2 regions of the Streptomyces sp. NPDC024555 genome follow, and region 1 is predicted to be linked to the other one. Evidence: riboswitches for the same ligand, from Rfam matches in the RefSeq annotation. Region 1 holds a riboswitch; the other holds the start of a gene.
What was found. A riboswitch is a leader RNA that binds a small molecule or an ion and turns the genes downstream of it on or off. The one in region 1 is predicted to bind glycine.
Positions count from the first base shown of each region.

Region 2: linked by a shared signal. The riboswitch ahead of gcvT (glycine cleavage system aminomethyltransferase GcvT) and the one ahead of gcvP (aminomethyl-transferring glycine dehydrogenase) in region 1 are both predicted to bind glycine.

Region 1 covers NZ_JBVHKV010000018.1:147,070-154,826, reverse strand. Annotated here, with positions in the region: gene ACZ4FH_RS28535 (DUF881 domain-containing protein) at 1-296, shown strand, start outside; gene ACZ4FH_RS28530 (FHA domain-containing protein) at 358-1,275, shown strand; gene ftsR (transcriptional regulator FtsR) at 1,316-2,059, shown strand; gene ACZ4FH_RS28520 (bifunctional nuclease family protein) at 2,113-2,586, shown strand; gene ACZ4FH_RS28515 (MerR family transcriptional regulator) at 2,745-3,362, shown strand; gene ACZ4FH_RS28510 (DNA polymerase IV) at 3,464-4,954, shown strand; gene ACZ4FH_RS28505 (PRC-barrel domain-containing protein) at 4,879-5,247, opposite strand; glycine riboswitch at 5,361-5,458, shown strand; gene gcvP (aminomethyl-transferring glycine dehydrogenase) at 5,652-7,757, shown strand, end outside.
Region 2 covers NZ_JBVHKV010000002.1:303,292-311,048, forward strand. Annotated here, with positions in the region: gene ACZ4FH_RS03965 (ABC transporter permease) at 1-306, opposite strand, end outside; gene ACZ4FH_RS03970 (enhanced serine sensitivity protein SseB C-terminal domain-containing protein) at 724-1,530, opposite strand; gene ACZ4FH_RS03975 (enhanced serine sensitivity protein SseB) at 1,679-2,449, opposite strand; gene ACZ4FH_RS03980 (AAA family ATPase) at 2,579-3,265, opposite strand; glycine riboswitch at 3,435-3,526, shown strand; gene gcvT (glycine cleavage system aminomethyltransferase GcvT) at 3,667-4,782, shown strand; gene gcvH (glycine cleavage system protein GcvH) at 4,884-5,261, shown strand; gene glyA (serine hydroxymethyltransferase) at 5,282-6,544, shown strand; gene ACZ4FH_RS04000 (L-serine ammonia-lyase) at 6,709-7,757, shown strand, end outside.

The DNA of each region.
Region 1 (7,757 bases):
GTGCGGCCGGTGCCGAGGCGATCGAGGTCAACGGCGTGCGTGTGGTGGCCCATACGTATTTCTCCGGTGACGGCGGCGCCGTCGAGGTGGACGACCGAAAGATCTCCGCCCCGTACGTCTTCAAGGTCATCGGCAAGCCGCAGGATCTGGAACCGGCGCTCAACATCCCCGGTGGTGTGGTGCAGACGCTGGAGAAGGAGCAGGCCACCGTGCATGTGGCACAGTCCGACGACATTGTCGTCGACGCCTTGCGACCGGCGGAGCGGCCTGACTACGCTCGATCATCGGCCCAGTGAACCGGGGGCGCGAGGGCGTCGGGGGACATGGGCCGGAGGTTGCGGGGGGTCGCCGCACCGTATCGGTGGTGCGTGGTGGAAACTGTCGAGTGGCTACGGACGTTGTGAAGATGTCCGGGTCGGCAGGTGTGTTCATTCAGGGTTCGTCCTGCCCCACGGGCGGGTCTGTTTCGGTCAAGGGGAATCGCCCGTGAAGTTGTTTGGGAAGTTGTTCGGCAAGAGCGCACGCGATGACGCCGCACGCCATCGCGCACCGCGCCACGGCCAGAACGAGGAGCAGGGCGGCGAACGCCCGCTCTTCCGCGATCAGGTGGCAGGTTCGGGGGGTGACATTTCGGGTGGTTCCGGCGCGTCGTCTGTTGACCCTGCCGGTGCCGGCCGCATAGGTTTCGGAGCACCGTCAACCTCAAGTACGGGTGGAGGGTTCGCCCCGGGGCAGGAGGCTTCGTCCATGCCGGTCTGTACGAGGTGCGGTCACCGCAACGCCGAAGCGAGCCGTTTCTGCTCCAACTGCGGTGCGCCGCTGCGGGGCGGAGTCCCCGAGCGCGCCTCGGAGACCACGTCGACCATCTCCATCTCGGGGCTGGAGGCCTACGAGGCGGAGGCCACCGGGCAGACGGCCCTGCCGTCGCTCTCGCCCGAGGCCCAGGCGGCCGTGGACGCCCTGCCGCTCGGCTCGGCGCTCCTGGTGGTGCGCCGCGGGCCGAACTCGGGAAGCCGCTTCCTGCTGGACAGCGAGCTGACCACGGCCGGCCGCCACCCGCAGAGCGACATCTTCCTCGACGACGTCACGGTCTCGCGCCGTCACGTGGAGTTCCGCCGGAACGCCGACGGCAGCTTCACCGTGGGGGACGTGGGGAGCCTCAACGGCACCTACGTCAACCGCGAGCGCATCGACTCCGTCGCGCTGTCCAACGGCGACGAAGTGCAGATCGGCAAGTACCGGCTGGTCTTCTACGCGAGCCAGCGCGGTATCTGATCCGCCCCCGACTCCGTTCGGGGGACCCCCAGGAAGGGCCATGCTGAGAACACCGACGGGCGGTGCCGGACACGGCACCGCCACCGCCGACGACCGCCCGATGAGCATCGGCACGGTGCTCCTGAGGCTGCGGGACGAGTTTCCCGAGGTCACGATCTCCAAGATTCGTTTCCTGGAGGCCGAAGGGCTCGTCGAACCGCAGCGCACCCCTTCCGGATACCGCAAGTTCCACGCCGAGGACGTCGAGCGCCTCGCGCAGGTGCTGCGGATGCAGCGGGACCACTATCTTCCGCTGAAAGTCATCCGCGAGCACCTGGACGCCCTCGCCCGGGGCGAGCAGGTCTCCCTGCCGTCCCCGGGCGGTGAGCTGGAACCGGGCGAGTGCTCCTGGACCACGGGATCGGGGCGGGCCACCGCGGCCCGTATCGGCCGGGCGGAGCTGCTGGCCGCCGCCGAGGTCACCGAGAGCGATCTGGACGCCTGGGAGGCGTACGGGCTGGTCGCGCCGACGGCCGAGGGCGGCTACGACTCCGAGATGGTCAACGTCGCCAGGCTTGTGGCGGATCTGGGGCGATTCGGTCTGGAACCCCGGCATCTTCGCGCGATGCGCGCCGCCGCGGACCGTGAGGCCGGGCTCATCGAGCAGGTCGTCGCACCCCTGCGCCGCCACAGGAATCCGCAGACCAGAGCCCATGCGGAGGCCACCGCGAGGGAGCTGGCGGAGCTGTCCGTACGGCTCCACGCGGCGCTCGTCCAGACCGCCCTGCAGATCCGTCTCCACTGATCCGGACGGTGCCCGACTACCCAAACCTGCCGAGCACGTCCTAGGGTTGCTGTGTGAACGAGCTCGACGTTGTGGGTGTCCGGGTGGAAATGCCCTCCAACCAACCGATCGTGCTCCTGCGTGAAGTGGGAGGCGACCGGTACCTCCCCATTTGGATCGGTCCCGGTGAAGCGACCGCGATCGCCTTCGCTCAGCAGGGCATGGCCCCCGCCAGACCGCTGACCCATGACCTCTTCAAGGATGTGCTCGAGGCCGTCGGCCAGGAGCTCACCGAGGTCCGGATCACGGATCTCCGGGAAGGGGTCTTCTATGCGGAGCTGGTCTTCGCCAGCGGGGTCGAGGTGAGCGCGCGTCCCTCCGACGCCATAGCGCTCGCCCTGCGCACCGGAACGCCGATCTACGGCAGTGACGGGGTGCTCGACGACGCGGGGATCGCGATCCCGGACGAGCAGGAGGACGAGGTGGAGAAGTTCCGCGAGTTCCTCGACCAGATCTCACCGGAGGACTTCGGTACGAACAGTCAGTGACGTCCCCGGGGCGCGCATCCGACAAGCCTTTCCCGGTCGAACGGCACGGGAAACCACCCTCAGGGTGATTATCACTCGGCGTGCCGAGTGTGGCGATCGTTGACGCACCCCGAGTGACTGCCTACCTTCGAGTGGGCAGGTCAAGGACGGAGGTCGGCGTGAGAAACAGCGGCGACGGTACGGCAGCGGGCGCGCCGTATCCGCAGCAGGGGAGTACGGCCGGCCACACCATCAGGCAGCCGGTCGCACCGGCCGCCGTGGCGGGGGACGGCGTGACAGCGGCCAACGACATCGGCTACCGAGGACCGACGGCCTGCGCCGCCGCGGGCATCACCTACCGGCAGCTCGACTACTGGGCCCGTACGGGGCTGGTGGAGCCGAGCGTCCGCCCGGCCTACGGCTCCGGCACCCAGCGGCTCTACAGCTTCCGGGACGTCGTCCTGCTGAAGATCGTGAAACGCTTCCTGGACACCGGTGTGGCCCTCCAGAACATCCGCACCACCGTGCAGCACCTGAGGGCCCGCGGCTTCCAGGACCTCGAACGCATGACGCTGATGAGCGACGGGGCGACCGTCTACGAGTGCTCCTCGCCCGCCGAGGTCGTCGATCTGCTCCAGGGCGGTCAGGGCGTCTTCGGGATCGCCGTCGGGGTGGTCTGGCGCGATGTGGACGCCGCCCTCTCCCAGCTCCACGGGGAGCGCGTCGACACCGGCGAAACACTGATCGGCAACAACCCCACCGACGAGCTGGCCCGCCGCCGCAACCGGGCCGGCTGACCGCTCCCCGTAGGGCAGGACGGCCACGCACCGGAGGATCCGGCGCGTGGCCGCCGTCGTGACGGGGCGACTGTCAGTGCCGTAGGGCACCATCGGGTGATGTGAGAGCCGCGCCCACCATCCTGCATCTGGACATGGACGCCTTCTACGCCTCGGCGGAGCAGGCGGCGAAGCCCAGCCTGCGCGGCAAACCGGTCGTGGTGGGCGGGCTGGGGCCGCGCGGGGTCGTCGCCACCGCCTCCTACGAGGCCCGGCGCTTCGGGGTGCATTCGGCGATGCCCATGGCCCAGGCCCGGAGACTCGCGCCGAACGCCGCCTACCTCGTCCCGCGCTTCGGCCTCTACCGCACGGTGAGCGACCAGGTCATGGCCCTGCTGGGTCAGCTGTCCCCGCTGGTGGAGCCGCTCAGCCTCGACGAGGCCTTCGTCGACCTGGAGGCCGGCGGGACGGCGGACGACAGCGCGTCCGCCCTGGAGATCGGCCGCGGGCTGCGCGCGGCGATCACGGCCGTGACCGGGCTCAGCGGCTCCGTCGGACTGGCCGGCTCCAAGATGCTGGCGAAGATCGCGTCGGAGGAGGCCAAACCCGACGGCATCCTGCTGATCGAACCGGGTACCGAACGGGAACTGCTCGCGCCCATGCCCGTGCGCACCCTGCCCGGAGTCGGACCCGCCACCGCCGACCATCTGCGCCGGGCGGGTATGACCACGGTCGACGACCTCGCCGAGGCCGGTGAGGCGGAGCTCGTACGGCTGCTGGGCAAGGCGCACGGCACCGCGCTGCACCAGATGGCCCTGGGCCGCGACGACCGGCCCGTCGTCGCGGAACGGGACGCCAAGTCGGTTTCCGTCGAGGACACCTTCGACACGGATCTGCACGACCGGGTCCGGATCAGGACCGAGGTCGAACGGCTCGCCGACCGCTGTGTCCACCGGCTGAAGGGGGCCGGGCGCTCCGGGCGCACGGTGGTCCTGAAGGTCCGGCGCTACGACTTCTCCACGCTGACCCGCTCCGAGACCCTCCGGGGGCCCACCGACGACCCCACCGTGGTCAGGGAGGCCGCGGCGCGGCTCCTGGAGGGCGTGGACACCACCGGGGGCGTACGGCTGCTCGGCGTCGGTGTCACGGGGCTGGCGGACTTCACCCAGGAGGATCTCTTCGCGCAGGCGGCCGGAGAGCGGGCGGCGGCCGCCGGGGCCGCCGCCGAGGCCGCGGAGCCCCACCGGCCCGAGGGCGCGCCGCAGGAGCCCGGGGACGGCCGTCACGCCCCCGACGGCGGGGAGGGCGGGGAGAGCGAGGAGAGCCCCGAGCAGCGGGCCGCGCGGCGCTGGCCGGCCGGGCACGACGTGCTCCACGAGGCATACGGACACGGCTGGGTGCAGGGGAGCGGGGTCGGCCGCGTCACCGTGCGGTTCGAGGAGCCGGAATCGCCGCCGGGCCGGGTGCGGACGTTCCGGACCGACGACCCGCAGCTGCGGCCCGCCGAGCCCCTGCCGCTCGTGAGCGATCCGGCGGACTACTCCTCGTGGCCGGCCAGCCTGCCGAAGTCACGGTCGGGGCCAGCGGCGTCGGGTGCCGAGTCCAGACCGTAGTGCCGGTAGAGCTGGAGCTCCTGCTCCGGCGAGAGGTGGCGGCCCACGCCGAAGTCGGGGGCGTCCTTGATCAGGGCGCGGTCGAAGGGGACGCGCAGCGTCTCGTCGACCAGTTCGCTCGGCTCCAGGGGGACGAAGGCGTCCCGGCTGAACAGCCCGGTGCGGACGGCCGCCCACTCCGGCACACCGGTGGCGTCGTCGAGGTACACCTCGTCGACGGTTCCGATCTTGGTGCCCTTGCGGTCGAACGCCTTGCGGCCGATCAGGCTGCGCGGATCGATGTCGGTCTGCACGGTCCCTCCCACTGGTCGCGGCTACTCCACAGGCACTACAGAAGTCCACAATCGTGGTCCCGGCCACTCGGGAAGGGAGCCGGGGACCCCGCTGGTAGGCTGGATACGGCTGCTGACCCCGTGCGGGAGAGTCCTCCGGAAGCCCTCCGGAGGGCGCCGAAGGAGCAAATCCTCCCCGGAATCTCTCAGGCCCCCGTACCGCACGGACGAGGTCACTCTGGAAAGCAGGGCGGGTTCCGTACGGCGTGTGCCGTGCCGGGTCCCTCCCTCACCGACGGTGAAAACCGGTGCGCCCCGCGGGCATCGGTGAAGCTCTCAGGTTGAGATGACAGAGGGGGAGGCCGTTCGGGCACCCCGCGCCGTGGTGCCCCTCGCAGGTCGTGACAGACCAGGAGGCCTCCATCATGACCCCCCGTCGCCCTTCGCTCGCCCAGCTGGAACAGGGAATCCCGTTCGAGCAGCGCCACATCGGTCCCGATGCCGAGGCCCAGGCGAAGATGCTCGCCCAGGTCGGTTACGGCTCGCTGGACGAGCTGACCGCCGCCGCGGTGCCCGACGTGATCAAGAGCGCCGAGGCGCTGGCCCTGCCGGACGCCCGTACCGAGGCCGAGGTCCTGGCCGAGCTGCGCACGCTCGCCGACCGCAACCAGGTGCTGGCCCCCATGATCGGGCTCGGCTACTACGGCACCTTCACCCCGCCGGTGATCCTCCGCAACGTCATGGAGAACCCCGCCTGGTACACGGCGTACACGCCGTACCAGCCCGAGATCTCCCAGGGCCGCCTCGAAGCCCTCCTGAACTTCCAGACGATGGTCGCCGACCTCACCGGGCTGCCCACCTCCGGTGCCTCGCTGCTCGACGAGGGCACCGCCGCCGCCGAGGCCATGGCCCTGGCGCGGCGCGTCGGCAAGGTCAAGCAGGGCGTCTTCCTGGTCGACGCCGACACCCTGCCGCAGACCGTGGCGGTCATCGAGACCCGGGCCGAGCCCACCGGCGTCGAGGTCGTCGTCGCGGACCTGAGCGACGGGATCCCGGCCGACCTCGCCGAGCGCGGCGTCTTCGGCGTGCTCCTGCAGTACCCCGGCGCCTCCGGAGCCGTGCGCGATCTGCGCCCCCTCGTCGAGCAGGCCCACGAGCTGGGCGCGATCGTCACCGTGGCCGCCGACCTGCTGGCGCTCACGCTGCTCACCTCGCCCGGCGAGCTGGGCGCGGACATCGCCGTCGGCACCACCCAGCGCTTCGGCGTCCCGATGGGCTTCGGCGGACCGCACGCCGGCTACATGGCCGTCCGCGAGAAGTTCGCCCGCAGCCTTCCCGGCCGCCTCGTCGGCGTCTCCGTGGACGCGGACGGGAACAAGGCCTACCGGCTGGCGCTCCAGACCCGCGAGCAGCACATCCGCCGCGAGAAGGCCACGAGCAACATCTGCACCGCGCAGGTGCTGCTCGCCGTCATGGCCGGCATGTACGCGGTCTACCACGGCCCCGAGGGGCTGCGGACCATCGCGCGCCGCACCCACCGCTACGCCGCGATCCTGGCGCGGGGGCTGCGCGACGGCGGCGTCGAGGTGGTCGGTGACGCCCACTTCGACACGCTCACCGTCCGCGTCCCGGGCGGGGCCGCCGCGGTCGTCGAGGGCGCCCGCGCCCGCGGGGTGAACCTCCGCCTCGTCGACGCCGACACCGTCTCCCTCGCCTGCGACGAGACGACCACCCGCACGCTGGTCGAGTCCGTCTGGGCCGCCTTCGGCGTCGAGGCGGACGTGGAGGCGCTGGACGCCACGACCGCCGACGCGCTGCCCGAGGGGCTGCTGCGCGACGACGCGATCCTGACCCACCCGGTCTTCCACCAGCACCGCTCCGAGACCGCGATGCTGCGCTACCTGCGCCGCCTCGCCGACAAGGACTACGCGCTGGACCGCGGCATGATCCCGCTCGGCTCCTGCACCATGAAGCTGAACGCGACGGCCGAGATGGAGTCCATCACCTGGCCCGAGTTCGGCGCGCTGCACCCGTTCGCCCCGGCCGAGCAGGCGGAGGGCTTCCTGACGCTCATCCACGAGCTGGAGGAGCGCCTGGCCGAGGTCACCGGCTACGACGCGGTCTCCCTCCAGCCCAACGCGGGTTCGCAGGGCGAGTTCGCGGGCCTGCTCGCCGTCCGCGCGTACCACCGCGCCAACGGTGACGAGAACCGGACCGTCTGCCTGATCCCGTCCTCGGCCCACGGCACCAACGCCGCGAGCGCCGTGATGGCCGGGATGAAGGTCGTCGTGGTGAAGACCGCCGACGACGGCGAGGTCGACGTCGAGGACCTGCGCGCCAAGATCGCGCAGCACCGCGACGAGCTCGCGGTGCTGATGATCACCTACCCGTCCACCCACGGTGTCTTCGAGGAGCACGTCGCCGACATCTGCGCCGAGGTCCACGACGCCGGCGGCCAGGTCTACGTGGACGGCGCCAACCTCAACGCGCTGGTCGGTCTCGCCAAGCCGGGCCGCTTCGGCGGCGACGTC
Region 2 (7,757 bases), on a different contig from region 1:
CGGATGGCTCCAGCTGATGCCGCCCCAGTCGCCCTTGGGGGCGAGCAGCGCCGGGTCGATGAGGTCCTGGTGGAACTCGTTGGGGTCCAGTCCGAAGACGGCCTGGATCGGCTTGGAGAGCACGGCGAGCAGGATCAGCAGGATGACAACGATGCCGCCGGCCACGGCCACCTTGTCGCGCTTGAAGCGCGTCCAGGCGATCTGTCCGAGCGAACGGCCCTCGATCTGGCTCTGCTTGACTCCCGTGAGTACTGCCTCCGGCTGCGCGTCGGCAGCCGATCCGGTGGTCTCGATCGGTGCGGTCACAGTGCCCTTGACCCCTCCCGCCGGCGGTGGCCGGCCCCTACTCGCCGCGGTGACGGCCTGGCGCGTGTCAGCCGCGGCGCGTACTGCGGCTGATGTTTTCGGTGCGAATGCGTCCGTGGAGTGACCGCCGGTGCAACCTCGTACAAAGGGCCGACGATCGCCACTAGCCGGGAGTCTTCAGTGCCGTTGCGATCACCCGCCAGACCTGACGGGGAATGTTTGCTCAAACGTGATGCGGTCAGTGAGCTTCCGTTATCCGGACAGCTTGATCGAGTGAGCGGACCACTCGGCCGCTAATCCACCAGAACGGACATGACGCCCAACAGGTGTGATGGGGTGGCGATTTGGGCGGCGCGAGCGGGTGTCTTGCCCCGCCGCGGAGCACTTTGTCCGATACGCGGACGGGCTGACGGATCGTCAGTAGGCGTGCGGAGCCGGGCCGGGGGTCTGCGGGTAGCCGTAACTCGGAGCGACGGCGGGACCACCCGCGGCCGGGCCGTGCGGCTCGCGATCGTAGAACGGACGCGCGTTGGCGCGCAGCCACATCGCGACGGGGTCGTACGCGTCGGACATCGCCACGGTGGACACCGGGAGCCCCTCGGGCACCGCGCCCACCGACTGCCGCATCATCGCCCGCACGGCGTCGACCGAGGCCCGGCCGGTGTCGTACAGATCGAGACCGATGGCGAGGTACGGGGAGCCGAGGGCGGGCTGCACCCAGGCGCGGCGCAGCGAGCGGATCGCGGGGGTGTGGTGGGCGTTGCGGGTGAGCTGGGCGTAGAACTGCGGGAGGTCGATGGCGGGCTCGCTGATCCGCAGCGGTCCGGCGGGCATCCGGTCCAGTCCGGTGGCGATGCGGCGCAGGTCGAGCCAGGGGACGCCGACGCCGCCGCCCGGGGCGTGCGGGTTCAGCCAGATGCCCCAGCGGTCGGGGAACAGGGCGCGGGCGATGTCGCGGCCGCCGACGATCTCGTGGTCCCGGGTCCAGCCGCTGGCGGTGAGCTCCTGGGCGGAGGTGACACAGGGGGCGTAGCCGAGGCCGTCGACCTCCATGTTGCCGTACTGGGCGTCGGGCGAGCCGGCCCGGCCGTGCCACAGCAGCATCCAGACACGGCTCTCCGCCAGGGCCCGGAGCAGAGCCTCGTACGCGTCGTAGCGTCCGGGCGTCACCTGGCGCAGCATGTGCTCGACCTGTCCGGCCGCCGCGGTGCCTGACGCGCTCACCCTGGGTCCCGCCCCTCTTCGATCCTCTGTGTCGGCCCGCCGCTCCCCGGGGCTCTCGGGGACGGCACGGTGCCGAGGCACCAGCCCATCAAACCAGCTTATGCGGCGGCCCTGACACCGGCTTGACGCCACGGCCCGGGGCCATGCCCTACACCTCGGCGCGTTGGTAGAAGGGGCGCACCCGGGAGCGCATCCAGTCGGCGACCGGGTCCTGGGCGACGTCGAGCAGGACCAGATTGACCGGCCAGCGGACCTCGACCCGGCCCAGCGCCCGGCCCAGGGCGTCCATGGGGGCGTTGCGCCCGGCCCCGTCCCAGGTGGAGAACTCGACGCCGACGAAGAGGACCGGGTCGCCGCCCTCGATGCTGGCCAGCGCGCGGCGGGCGGTGCGCACGACGCCGCTCTCCTGGAACTCCCCGGCCGCGGCGGCGAGGAAGTCGACGGGTTCCTCCTGCCAGTCCGGTTCGAACAGCCGGACCCGGCCGCCGCTGGCGGGTCCGTCGAGCGCGGTGCGGCCGGCCCGGCAGAGTTCGGCCACGGCGGGCGGGGGCAGCGGCATGCCGACGGCTCCGCCCGGGTTGACGGCGATGCCCAGCTGCGGGGGCAGTCCGCGGGCGAAGTCGCGGGCGGGCGCGACGGTGAAGGACATGTGCGGGCCGACGCAGGTGAGGAACTGCTGTTCGGAGCTGAAGACCGGGACATAGGGAGCGCCCTCGATCTCCAGGGTCGGCAGATCGAGGACGCCGGAGTCCGGGCCGCCGCCGGCCGGCAGCGGCACCCAGACCTGGCTGCGTCCGAGCACCTCGACCAGCCGGCCGCCCGCCTCCGGGCTGCCGAGCGAGGCGCTCAGCACCTCTTCGAGCTCATTGGCCGGCCATCCGCCCTGCGCGTCGGACCGGGCCGGTGCCGGAATGTCCACTGTGTCCCTCTCTCACCCCGGGCAACCGGGTACGCGCTGTCTCGCGGCCTCTCGCGGCCTAGAGATTATCTCCGTACGGCCGGATCCGGACCCCGCCGCCGGACCGTCCAGCACTCGGACGGTCCGCGGTCACTCCGTGGTCTGTGCGTCTGCGAAGGAGATCCGGGCGAGCAGCCCCGCCGCCTCCCGGTCGAGCAGGACCGCCGAGGCGCAGCCGCGCGGCAGCAGGCCGGAGGCGGTCTCGCGCAGCAGCCGTCCCACGGCCCTGCGGTGGCGGGCGAAGGCGTAGCCGGAGACGCCCCGGCCGCGGTCGCGCTGGCCCCGCCGGGCCGTCTCCTCGGTGACGTCCAGCAGCACCAGGTGCAGGGTCCGGCCGCGCCGCCGGACATGGCGGGCGAGCAGGTTGCGCACCCAGGACTGGGTGCCGCAGTCGTGGACCACTACAGAGACGCCGGAGCGCAGCACGCGCCAGAGACCCCAGTAGTGCGCGACGCGGACCAGCGGACGGTAGAGGGCGTACGGGCATAAGGCCGGCATCCGGGCCGCCCAGCGGTCCCGGGTGTCCTGGGAGTCGACGGCGCGGACCTCGACCGTGCGCGCGATGAGCGTGGACTTCCCGCTGCCGGGCAGTCCGGAGACCACCACCACGTCGCCCGCCGCGAAGTGCAGCGCGCACGGGCCGCGTCCGGCGCGGTCCCGCAGGTCACGGACGACGGGCGCGCGCGGGCCCACCGCCTCCCTCGCCGGCGCTCCCGGCTGAGCGGGCAGTGCGCCGCTCGCGACCCCCGCGGTCGTCGCGTACCGCTGCGATGTCATCGCCCTCCCCCTGTCGGCCGACCCTCACCTGCCCATGAAGTGTAAAGAAAAGGTAATGCGGCACAACCGTCCGACCCGCCGGAACCCCGTCGCGACCGCTGCCCGTCCCCGCATCCCACTCTCCCGCACACCGTGCGATGATGACCGGGTCAACTGCATAAAGGCCGCTCGAATCCGCGCGGGAGAGTCCCGGCCCAGGCCGGGCGCCGAAGGAGCAAGTCCCTCCCTTGAATCTCTCAGGCCCCGTACCGCGTGGATGAGGCAGATCTGAAAAGCGGGCCGCCCGGCGGCCCCACCCAAGGTGCAAGCCGAACCCCCTCGGGGGCTCCCGGCGAACCTCTCAGGTTCCGATGACAGATGGGGAGGACCGTCCTCGTCGTCATGCCCTGGGAGCCTTATCCATGAGCACCGCCCCCCGTCTCACCGCCCTCGATGCCCTGCATCGTTCGCTGGGCGCCACCATGACCGACTTCGCCGGCTGGGACATGCCGCTGCGCTACGCCAGTGAGCGCGACGAGCACAACGCCGTCCGCACGAAGGCCGGGCTCTTCGACCTCTCCCACATGGGCGAGATCACGGTCACCGGACCCGGGGCCGTCGACCTGCTGAACTTCGCGCTCGTCGGCAACATCGGCACCGTCTCCCCGGGCCGCGCCCGCTACACGATGATCTGCGCCGAGGACGGCGGCATCCTGGACGACCTGATCGTCTACCGGCTCGGCGAGACCGAATACATGGTCGTCGCCAACGCCGGCAACGCCCAGCTGGTGCTGGACACGCTCACCGAGCGCGCCGCGGGCTTCGACGCCGAGGTGCGCGACGACCGCGACGCCTACGCGCTGCTCGCCGTCCAGGGTCCCGAGTCCCCCGCCATCCTGGCCTCGGTCACCGACGCCGACCTGGACGGTCTGAAGTACTACGCCGGTCTGCCCGGCACGGTCGCCGGGGTGCCGGCCCTGATCGCCCGCACCGGCTACACCGGCGAGGACGGCTTCGAGCTGTTCGTCGCGCCGGAGCACGCCGAGGAGCTGTGGAAGGCCCTCACCGAGGCCGGTGCCTCGCGCGGCCTGATCCCGTGCGGGCTCTCCTGCCGCGACACGCTGCGCCTGGAGGCCGGCATGCCGCTGTACGGGCACGAGCTGACCACCGCGCTGACCCCGTTCGACGCCGGTCTGGGCCGGGTCGTGAAGTTCGAGAAGGAGGGCGACTTCGTCGGCCGCAAGGCCCTGGAGGCCGCCGCCGAGCGCGCCGAGACCGCGCCGCCGCGCAAGCTGGTCGGCCTGGTCGCCGAGGGCCGCCGGGTCCCGCGCGCCGGCTTCCCGGTCGTCGTCGGCGGCGAGACCGTCGGCGAGGTCACCTCCGGCGCCCCCTCCCCGACGCTGGGCAGGCCGATCGCCATGGCGTACGTCGACGCGGCGTACGCCGAGCCGGGCACCGAGGGCGTCGCCGTCGACATCCGGGGCAGCCACGAGCCGTACGAGGTCGTGGCGCTGCCGTTCTACAAGCGGCGCAAGTAGCACCGTGGGAGGCGGGACCCCGCGCGACGTGACGCAGTCCTGTCTCACACCGTAAGACCACCGTCCATCAGCACTCCCCCGCGTACAGGAGAATTCAGGTCATGAGCAACCCCCAGCAGCTGCGGTACAGCAAGGAGCACGAGTGGCTGTCGGCCGTCGAGGACGGTGTGGCGACGATCGGCATCACCGAGTACGCCGCCAACGCGCTCGGCGACGTCGTCTACGCCCAGCTCCCCGCGGTCGGTGACACGGTGACCGCGGGCGAGACCTGCGGCGAGCTGGAGTCGACCAAGTCGGTCAGCGACCTGTACTCGCCGGTGACCGGTGAGGTCACCGACGCGAACCAGGACGTCGTGGACGACCCGTCGCTGGTGAACTCCGCTCCGTTCGAGGGCGGCTGGCTGTTCAAGGTGCGCGTCGCGGCGGAGCCGGAGGACCTGCTCTCCGCCGACGAGTACACCGCGTTCTCCGGCAACTAAAGACCCCAAGGGACCACCTGATGTCGCTTCTCAACTCCTCCCTCCACGAGCTGGACCCGGACGTCGCCGCCGCCGTCGACGCCGAGCTCCACCGCCAGCAGTCCACCCTCGAAATGATCGCCTCGGAGAACTTCGCTCCGGTCGCGGTCATGGAGGCCCAGGGCTCCGTCCTGACCAACAAGTACGCCGAGGGCTACCCCGGCCGCCGCTACTACGGCGGCTGCGAGCACGTCGACGTGGTCGAGCAGATCGCGATCGACCGCATCAAGGCGCTCTTCGGCGCCGAGGCCGCGAACGTCCAGCCGCACTCCGGTGCGCAGGCCAACGCCGCCGCGATGTTCGCGCTGCTGAAGCCGGGCGACACGATCATGGGCCTGAACCTGGCCCACGGCGGTCACCTGACCCACGGCATGAAGATCAACTTCTCCGGCAAGCTCTACAACGTGGTCCCGTACCACGTCGACGACACCGGCGTCGTGGACATGGCCGAGGTCGAGCGCCTGGCCAAGGAGTCCAAGCCGCAGCTGATCGTGGCCGGCTGGTCGGCCTACCCGCGCCAGCTGGACTTCGCCGCCTTCCGCCGCATCGCGGACGAGGTCGGTGCGTACCTGATGGTCGACATGGCGCACTTCGCCGGTCTGGTCGCCGCGGGCCTGCACCCCAACCCGGTGCCGCACGCCCACGTCGTCACCACCACCACGCACAAGACCCTCGGCGGCCCGCGCGGTGGCGTGATCCTCTCCACCCAGGAGCTCGCCAAGAAGATCAACTCGGCGGTCTTCCCGGGCCAGCAGGGCGGTCCGCTGGAGCACGTCATCGCGGCCAAGGCCGTCTCCTTCAAGGTCGCGGCGGGCGAGGAGTTCAAGGAGCGCCAGCAGCGCACCCTGGAGGGCGCCCGCATCCTCGCCGAGCGTCTGGTCCAGCCCGACGTCACCGAGGTGGGCGTCTCCGTGCTGTCCGGCGGCACGGACGTGCACCTGGTCCTGGTGGACCTGCGGAACTCCGAGCTGGACGGCCGGCAGGCCGAGGACCGGCTCCACGAGATCGGCATCACGGTCAACCGGAACGCCATCCCGAACGACCCGCGGCCCCCGATGGTCACCTCGGGCCTGCGGATCGGCACCCCGGCCCTCGCCACCCGCGGTTTCGGCGCCGAGGACTTCACCGAGGTCGCCGAGATCATCGCCTCGGCCCTCAAGCCGGCCTACGACGCGGAGGGCCTGAAGGCCCGGGTCACCGCGCTCGCCGAGAAGTTCCCGCTGTACCCCGGCCTGAAGAAGTAGCCGGACCGGCGCGTCCGCGCGTCCGGGAGGGGCACCGCGCACACTGAGAGGTGAGTGCGGTGCCCCGTCCCTTGTCCTCCGCTCTGTCCCCTGCTTTCCGGGCACCCCGCCCGTACCGCACCACCCGGCAGACAACGGCGTCTACCAACCCCTAGGAGTTCCCCGTGGCCATCTCGGTCTTCGACCTGTTCTCGATCGGCATCGGCCCGTCCAGCTCCCATACGGTCGGTCCGATGCGCGCCGCCCGGATGTTCGCGCGCCGTCTGAAGAACGAGGGCCTGCTCGCCCACACCGCCTCGATACGGGCCGAACTGTACGGTTCGCTCGGCGCCACCGGGCACGGCCACGGCACCCCCAAGGCCGTGCTGCTCGGTCTGGAGGGCGAGTCCCCGCGTACGGTCGACGTCGAGACGGCGGACGAACGGGTCGAGGCGATCCGCGCGACCGGCCGGATCAACCTGCTCGGCATGCACGAGATCCCCTTCGACGCCGACGAGCAGCTGGTCCTGCACCGCCGCAAGGCGCTGCCGTACCACGCCAACGGCATGACGGTCTTCGCGTACGACCACGAGGGCGCACCGCTCCTGGAGAAGACGTACTACTCGGTCGGCGGCGGCTTCGTCGTCGACGAGGACGCGGTCGGCGAGGACCGGATCGTGCTCGACGACACCGTCCTCAAGCACCCCTTCCGCACCGGCGACGAACTGCTGCGCCTGGCCCGCGACACGGGTCTGTCGATCTCCTCCCTGATGCTGGAGAACGAGCGCGCCTGGCGCACCGAGGACGAGATCCGCTCCGGGCTGCTGGACATCTGGCGCGCCATGCAGGCGTGCGTGTCGCGCGGCATGGCCCGCGAGGGCATCCTGCCCGGCGGTCTGAAGGTCCGCCGCCGCGCCGCGACCACCGCCCGCCAGCTGCGCGCCGAGGGCGACCCCCAGGCCCACGCCATGGAGTGGATCACCCTCTACGCGATGGCGGTCAACGAGGAGAACGCCGCGGGCGGCCGTGTGGTCACCGCCCCGACGAACGGCGCGGCCGGCATCATCCCGGCGGTGCTCCACTACTACATGAACTTCGCGGCGGGCGGCGCCACCGAGGCCGAGAAGGAGGACGGCATCGTCCGCTTCCTGCTGGCCGCGGGCGCCATCGGCATGCTCTTCAAGGAGAACGCCTCCATCTCCGGCGCCGAGGTCGGCTGCCAGGGCGAGGTCGG